DNA from 2 places in the Acidaminococcus sp. HCP3S3_G9_1 genome. Region 2 is predicted to be linked to the other one. Evidence: a T-box and tRNA genes for the amino acid it is inferred to sense, from the RefSeq annotation. Region 2 holds a T-box; the other holds one or more tRNA genes.
What was found. The T-box of region 2 lies ahead of pheS (phenylalanine--tRNA ligase subunit alpha). A T-box ahead of a tRNA ligase gene usually reads a tRNA of that ligase, here a tRNA-Phe.
Positions count from the first base shown of each region.

Region 1 (4,103 bases), on a different contig from region 2:
AAAACTGCTCCGCTATACCCCCGAACCGGACCGGACCGTGGCCATGAGCGCCCGGCTCTGCTATTCTCCCATCGGGGCAGCGGAACTGGAAACCAAGATGACCGACCAGGAAGTGGCCAGCCTGGTGCGCCGGCTGGGCCAGATGGGGCACACCTCCACCTTTGAGCATGTAAGCTTCACCTTTGCCATCGAAGGGGTGTCCCGGGTGCTGACCCATCAGCTGGTGCGCCACCGGATCGCTTCCTACAGCCAGCAGAGCCAGCGGTATGTGAAGGAACACGATTTCGAGACCATCCTGCCGCCTACCCTGGCAGCCCGGCCGGAATGCAAGAAGGAATTTGAGGACCTGTGCAGCCGGATCCAGGAGCTGTACAACAAATGGACGGAGGCAGGGGTGCCTGCGGAAGATGCCCGGTACATCCTGCCCAACGCGGCGGAAACCAAGATCGTGGTCACCATGAACGCCCGGAGCCTGCTCCATTTCTTCCAGCTCCGGTGCTGCGCCAGGGCCCAGTGGGAGATCCGGGCCCTGGCCTGGGAAATGCTCCGGCAGGTGAAGGAAGTGGCTCCCATCCTCTTTGAGAAGGCCGGCCCCACCTGCGACAGCGACCGGATCTGCCACGAAGGGAAAATGAGCTGCGGCCGGCTGGAAAAACTCCTGGCCCAGGACGCCGCCAAAGCTGCTGAAAAGAAGGCGTAACCGGCCATGGGGTACAAACCGATTGAAGAGATCCAGCAGGAGACCCGTCAGTGGGATTTCATCAAAGGGCTGCCGGACCAGGTGGGAAAGTTCACCAAGAAACTGGTGGACACCATCGACGGCCAGGTGCTCACCATCTGCCGGTATGAAGCTCCGGAACTCCGGGCCAAGCTGGATATCATCTACACTTCCGAGACCTTCGACTATATCGTGGTCCACACCATGGGGATGAATTCCTACCGGGACATCCGGTTCATCTACAAGGACAAGGATGTGTTCGCCAAAAACGTCCAGGCCTACCTGCCCGGGATCCTCCACAGCATGGAAGAACCCACCAGCGTGAACCTGGGAGAGCAGGTGGCGGAACACGGGATCCTGACCTGGGACTACGGGAACCATCTGCCGAAAAAGATCGGCCCCTTTGAACTGTACATCAAACCCGCCAACGCCATCGAGCACATCAACGGGTCCATCATCATGATCGACTATTCCAACTTCGACCGGATGGACCAGCTGATCATCATGTACAACCGGCTGCGGGACCAGTTCTTCGGGGAAGTGAAGATCAACTCCGTATTCCACGCCTCCATGGATTTCGACAGCAAAAATCTCAAGGAGCTGGAAGGCAAACTGAAAGAACACCTGGAAGAAACCCTGAAAAAGGTGGACCAGGCAGATCATACCATTTGACCGGAGAAGGAGAAAAAAGTCCTTGACTTTTTTCTCCTTCTCTCGTATACTATACAAGTCGGCGCTTGAAGAAGACGCCGCAACGGCCCAGTAGTTCAGTTGGTTAGAATGCCGCCCTGTCACGGCGGAGATCGTCGGTTCGAGTCCGTCCTGGGTCGCCAATGCCTCGGTAGCTCAGTTGGTAGAGCAAAGGACTGAAAATCCTTGTGTCCGCAGTTCGATTCTGCGCTGAGGCACCATTTCTTCAAGCGGAAGTAGCTCAGTGGTAGAGCATCACCTTGCCAAGGTGGGGGTCGCGAGTTCGAATCTCGTTTTCCGCTCCAATTTTTTATGGCGACGTAGCCAAGCGGTAAGGCAGAGGTCTGCAAAACCTTTATCCCCAGTTCGATTCTGGGCGTCGCCTCCAAATGAAGTAAAAGGAGCTGTTGCATGCGCAACAGCTCCTTTTTTACAGAAAGGAATCCCCATGCACTTCGAACGCCATTATGACCGTACCTATGCCCGGCTGACCCGGCCTTTCCGGGGCCGGCCCTGGGCTGTCCGGGGGCTTTTTCTTCTGAACGGGGCTCTGGTGGTGCTGATGTACATCGCCTATCCTCTGCTCCTGTGGCAGCTCTATACCCAGGGGGGAATGGCCAGCCCCGGCCTCCGGAAGGCCTTCTGGATCCCGGCCATTTCTTTCCTGCTCCTTACCCTGGTCCGCAGCAGGATCAACCGGCCCCGGCCCTATGAGGCCTGGCCCATTACCCCCCTGATCCCTCGGAACAAACAGGGGGAATCCTTCCCCAGCCGCCATGTGTTTTCCTCCACCATCATCGCCATGACGTATCTGTACTTTCACCCGCCGGTGGGGGCAGCTTTCCTCCTGGTGAGCCTTATCAGTGCCCTGGTGCGGGTGTTGGCCGGAGTGCACTATCCCACTGATGTGGGGGCGGGGATGGTGGTGGGGGTTATAGCTGGATTGGCTTTGTGGGGCTGACGCATAACCCCTGGGCGCCATAGCGGGCCATCTGCTTTGTCAGGCGGAATTTGGAAGCCGGGCATGTACCACTTTGTACTATGCCCAACTTCCAAATTCCGCCTTTCGCGCATCTGACCCACTCTGACGCCCAGGGAAAAGGTCGAAAGGTGGGGTGTTTTCGCGCATCTGGGGCCTTCTTGTGTGCAGGGAAGGGGGTTGCCCGGAGGGCCGCCGACCGTTGACACATACCCGGTTTCATCGGGCTTGTTGCCATTTTCCCCGTGGGGTGCTATAATAAATAAGAAAACTGAGGCAGACCTTAGAGAGTGGGTATTTGATACCCGCTCTTTCGTTTACTAGGAAGAAAAAAGCAGAGGTGCCTGAATGGACAAAAAGAAAATCACCGAACGGGTTACGGAACTGGTCTCTCCTATTGTGGAGGCGGCCGGTCTGGAACTGGTGGATGTGGAGTACGTGCGGGAACGGGACTGGTTCCTGCGGGTCTTCATCGACAAAGAGGGCGGCATCGACATCGATGACTGCTCGGCGGTCAGCAATGCTCTGGCCAAGAAGCTGGACGAGGAGGACTTCATCAAGGAGAAGTACTACCTGGAAGTCTCTTCTCCGGGGATCGACCGGCCCCTGAAAAAGGACAAGGACCTGGAAGCCCACTATGGCAAGAAAGTGGACCTGGCCTTCTTTGCTCCTTATGAAGGGAAGAAGCAGCTGACGGCGGTGCTGAAAAGCCACGACGCCGAAAAGCTGGTGCTGGAAGACGCCAAAAAGAAAGAACTGGCCATCGACCGGAAGCTGATCGCTTCGGTCCGGCCCCATATCGATTTTTAAAGGATACAACTGTTAAGGAGGAATTTTGAAGTGAATGCGGATTTCGTGAAAGCCATTGCGCTCCTGGCCAAGGAGAAAAGCATTTCTCCCGACGTACTGTACAGTGCAGTGGAGGAAGCCCTGATTACCGCTTACAAGAAAAACTACGGTTCTGCCCAGAATGTACGGGTTTCCATGCATAAAGAAACCGGGGAGATCCATGTCTATGCCCGGAAGAACATTGTGGAGGAAGTCACGGATCCCACTACGGAAATCAGCCTGGAAGACGCCCAGAAGCTGAATCCCCACTACCAGGCCGGGGATATCCTGGAAACGGAAGTGACCCCCAAGAACTTCGGCCGGATCGCCGCCCAGAACGCCAAGCAGGTGATCGTCCAGCGGATCCGGGAAGCGGAACGGGGGATGGTGTACGAACGGTATTCTGACCGGGAAAACGACATTGTCACCGGTACCGTCCAGCGGATCGAAGGCCACAATGTGTTCATCGACCTGGGCACGGCGGAAGGCCTGCTGCTGCCCAACGAACAGATCCCTCATGAAACCTACGACTACCATCAGCGGCTGAAATGCTATGTGGTGGAAGTGAAGAAGACCACCAAGGGTCCCCAGATCATCCTGTCCCGGACCCATCCCGGCCTCCTGAAGCGGCTGTTCGAACTGGAAGTGTCCGAAATCCAGGATGGCACCGTGGTCATCGACAGTGTGGCCCGGGAACCGGGGATGCGCAGCAAGATCGCCGTCCACAGCACCAATCCCAGCGTGGATCCGGTAGGGGCCTGTGTGGGACCCAAGGGCATGCGGGTACGGGCCATTGTGGACGAACTCCGGGGAGAAAAAATCGACATTGTGAAATACAGTGAAGATCCGGAAGAATATGTGGCCAACGCCCTGTCCCCCTCCAAGGTG
Region 1 covers NZ_JBQKCH010000005.1:66,681-70,783, forward strand. Annotated here, with positions in the region: gene thyX (FAD-dependent thymidylate synthase) at 1-700, shown strand, start outside; gene ACTQY1_RS04880 (hypothetical protein) at 707-1,390, shown strand; tRNA gene ACTQY1_RS04885 (tRNA-Asp) at 1,475-1,551, shown strand; tRNA gene ACTQY1_RS04890 (tRNA-Phe) at 1,554-1,629, shown strand; tRNA gene ACTQY1_RS04895 (tRNA-Gly) at 1,639-1,713, shown strand; tRNA gene ACTQY1_RS04900 (tRNA-Cys) at 1,723-1,796, shown strand; gene ACTQY1_RS04905 (phosphatase PAP2 family protein) at 1,857-2,369, shown strand; gene rimP (ribosome maturation factor RimP) at 2,736-3,197, shown strand; gene nusA (transcription termination factor NusA) at 3,228-4,103, shown strand, end outside.
Region 1: it has a tRNA-Phe gene. The T-box ahead of pheS (phenylalanine--tRNA ligase subunit alpha) is inferred to sense a tRNA for this amino acid. The anticodon was not compared.

Region 2 (4,103 bases):
CCCATTTTGAAGGACTTTTCCTGCAGCCTGGAGCCGGGGGAACAGGTGATCCTTATGGGGCCCAGCGGCTGCGGCAAAAGCACCCTGTTCAAGCTGCTCCTGGGGCTGTACGGCCCCCAGCAGGGGACGGTGGCCCTGATGGGATACCGGGCCGGGAGCCTGCCGGAAGAGGAGAAACGGAGCCTGTACGGCTGTGTGGAACAGGAATTTTCTCCGGTGCCCGGTACCGTAGGGGACCAGGTGACCCTGGGAGATGGATCGGTGACTGCGGACCAGACGGACCGGGCCCTGGAACTGGTGGGCCTGCAGGAGGCGGTGGACCGGCTGCCCCAGGGGAAGGACACCCCCATGGCGGACGGGCTGTTCTCCCAGGGAGAACTCCAGCTGCTGAACATTGCCCGGGCCGTTGCCAAAGAACCCCGGCTGCTGCTCTTGGACGAAATCACTGCCAACCTGGACAGCCAGACGGAAGAAAAGGTACTGAAAGCCCTGGAAAGGGCCGCCCAGGGCCGCAGCGTCCTCAGCATCTCCCACCGGTTCTCCCGGATGATGGAAGGGCAGAGGATCATCAGGATGGGGTAACGGGCTGTCAATGGTCACTGGTCTCTGGACGATCCAGTGACCATTGACAAAAAAAGGTGCCCGGAGGCACCTTTTTTTAATATCCCAACTTTTTCTTCAGCTCTTCCATATCCTTTTCCGTCAGGAAGGGCCGGATCAGGCCCAGGTAGTATTCCGCTTCTTTTTCCCGGCCGGCTTTGTGACAGGCCTGGGCTCCTCCGGCGGCCAGCCGGAGGACTTCCGGATTGGGGCCCAGGGGGATGGCTTCCTTCTGGGCGAAGGCGGCCAGTTCTTCCCGGGTGGCCGGTTTCCCGTCCAGCTTCTGGTTTTCCGCCAGGGTCTGGAGCTGTTTTTTGGCTTCTTCCGAATCCTGGAAGTTCAGGCTCATGAGATAGGCGTACCGGGCTCCCTGCCAGTCTTCCTTATGGAGCAGCAGGGCTCCCTGGTTCCGGTAGCACCGGGCCAGGTCAGCAGGACGGAAGGCCTCACGGAACGCTTCCCGGTTCACCCGGCCGAAGCTTTCCCAGTCGGCCTCATCCTTCAGCACCGCCAGATAGGCCGCCCGCACCGGGGCGCTGGCCGGATCCCACCGGAGCCCTTTTTCCAGGGCCTTCCGGGCGTTTTTCAGGTTCCCCTGGGCCAGTTCCAGTTCCCCCTGGACCAGATACAGCAGGTGGAAGGGGAAGGGGGCCTGCTGGACGTTCTTTTTCGGCTGGTAAAACTGCTGGAACAGCACCATTTCCATGGGCTCTGCAAAGGACCGGAATTCCACTTCCGAATCCGGCTGGAACAGGGCGGAATGTTCCGCTTCCTGGATATGGGGGGCCAGCAGCTCCCGGGCCTTGTCAAAATCCCGGGCAGCGGTCAGCTTCCGGGCTTCTTCCAGATGAGCCCGGAATTTGTCGAAAGCCTGGCTGAACATGTCTGCAAAATGCTGGCGGCTTTCCTCCGGCATCAGCTTGTACAGCAGCTGGCTGCAGAACCGGGCGATTTCCCGGTGGAGAGGGTGGTCCCGGTACAGTTCCATGCACCCCTGCAGGTATTTGATGTCTTTCTGGGAGTTCCCGGTCAGGTTCTCCCGGATGGATTTTACAATGGATTCCAGTTGTTCCATGATTTTTCCTCCGATTCGTGGCAATGTATCTACTATTATACAGCCCTTGCCCCCTTCCTTCAACTGTGCTATAATGGTTCCATTCAATTCCATACCTTGCCATGAACAGGAGAGTACGCATTTCCGGAGGTCACAGAGAGTGGGGAGCAGGTGGGAGCCCCGCACGGAAAGAAATGGGGAAGTTCACCTGGGAGCAACCGGACTGAACGGAGTAGGCCCGGCGCCGGCAGCGTTATCGGCCAGATGAGTGAAAAAATAGGGTGGTACCGCGAACCTTCGCCCCTTGTGGGGACGGAGGTTCTATTTTTTTAGGAGGCGTGAACATGAGTGACAAACTGCAGGAACTGCGGGAGAAGATCCAGAAGGATCTGAGCGAAGTCAAAAGTGTGGAAGATCTGAAGAACATCCGGGTCCAGTACCTGGGCAAGAAGGGGGCCCTGACCTCCATTCTCCGGAGCCTGGGAGACGTGGCAGCGGAAGAACGGCCGAAAATCGGCAAAATGGTCAACGAAGTCCGGGCCAAGGTGGAACAGCGGATCAACGAACAGATGAAGCTGCTGGAAGCCCATCAGATGGAAGAAAAACTGGCCAGTGAAACCCTGGACTTTACCCTGCCGGGACGGAAACCGGCCCTGGGTCATCTCCATCCGGTGACCCAGACCCTCCGGGACATCAAGAAAGTCTTCATGCGCATGGGATTCGAAGTGGTGGAAGGACCGGAAATCGAAACGGACTACTTCAACTTTGAAGCCCTGAACCTGCCCAAGGACCATCCGGCCCGGGACATGCAGGACACCTTCTACATCACTGACGATATCCTGCTCCGGACCCAGACTTCCGGGGTACAGGCCCGCACCATGCAGAGCCGGGAACCCAACAGCCCCATCCGGATGATCTGCCCGGGCACCGTGTACCGGAACGACTATGACGCCACTCATTCCCCCATGTTCCATCAGGTGGAAGGGCTGGTGGTGGACAAGGACATTTCCCTGGCGGACCTGAAAGGGACCCTGGAACTGTTCTGCAAGGAAATGTTCGGGGACAGCGTAAAGATCCGGCTGCGGCCCAGCTTCTTCCCCTTTACGGAACCCTCCTGCGAAGTGGATATCAGCTGCGTCATGTGCGGGGGCAAGGGCTGCCGGGTGTGCAAGAACTCCGGCTGGCTGGAAATCCTGGGGGCCGGGATGGTGCATCCCAACGTGCTGCGGATGAGCGGCTACGATCCGGACAAAATGAAGGGCTTTGCCTTCGGGATGGGCGTGGAACGGATTGCCATGCTGCGGTACGGCATCGACGATCTCCGTCTGTTCTTCGAAAATGACCTGCGGTTCATCCGTCAATTCTGAGTGGGAGGCAAAGGACAATGTTAGCTTCTATTAATTGGTTGAAACAATATGTGGATATTCCCGTAACGCCGGAAGTGCTGGCGGACAAACTGACCCGGGTGGGCCTGGAAGTGGAACAGGTGATCCATCTGGGCGAAGGCCTGGAAGGGGTCATCACCGGGAAGGTGGCCCAGATCGAACGGCATCCCAATTCTGACCATCTGTGGATCTGCCAGATGGACCTGGGGCAGGGGGAACTGGTCCAGATCCTCACCGGGGCCCAGAACGTGCATCAGGGGGATATGGTACCGGTGGCCGTGGTGGGCTCCCATCTGCCCGGCGGCATGACCCTGAAGGCCGCCAAGATGCGGGGCCTGGATTCCAACGGCATGCTGTGCAGCGCCGGGGAACTGGGCATCGATGCCAAACTGCTGCTGCCGGAACAGCGGGACGGGATCTTCATCCTGCCGGAAAACACTCCCATCGGGGTGGACGTGAAGGAACTGCTGGGGCTGGATGATGTGGTGCTGGATATCGACCTGACCGCCAACCGCAGCGACTGCTTCAACATGCTGGGCCTGGCCCGGGAAACTGCCGCGGTGCTGGGACAGAGCCTGCGTCTGCCCAAACTGGCCACCCGGGACGAAGCGGCCGGCAGCGCAGCCGACTGTGCCAAGGTGGAAATCCAGTGCAAAGACCTGTGCACCCGGTTCGCCATGCGGATGGTGAAGGACATCCAGGTGACGGAATCTCCTGAATGGATGCAGAAATTGCTCCGGGCTGTGAACATCCGTCCCATCAACAACGTGGTGGACGTGACCAACTATGTGATGATGGAACTGGGCCAGCCCATGCATGCCTACGACTATGACACGGTGGCGGACCATACCTGGATCGTCCGCCGGGCCCAGGAAGGGGAGACCCTGGTGACCCTGGACGGCCAGAAACGGGACCTGAATCCCAACATGATCGTCATCGCCGACCCGGAAAAAGCCATTGGTCTGGCCGGTGTCATGGGCGGCCTGGCTACGGAAGTCACCGGCAAGACCGTGAACGTGATGCTGGAATCCGCCACCTTCTACGGCCCCAGCATCCGGCACACC
Region 2 covers NZ_JBQKCH010000016.1:17,354-21,456, forward strand. Annotated here, with positions in the region: gene ACTQY1_RS09555 (ABC transporter ATP-binding protein) at 1-582, shown strand, start outside; gene ACTQY1_RS09560 (hypothetical protein) at 659-1,675, opposite strand; T-box leader at 1,768-1,962, shown strand; gene pheS (phenylalanine--tRNA ligase subunit alpha) at 1,999-3,021, shown strand; gene pheT (phenylalanine--tRNA ligase subunit beta) at 3,039-4,103, shown strand, end outside.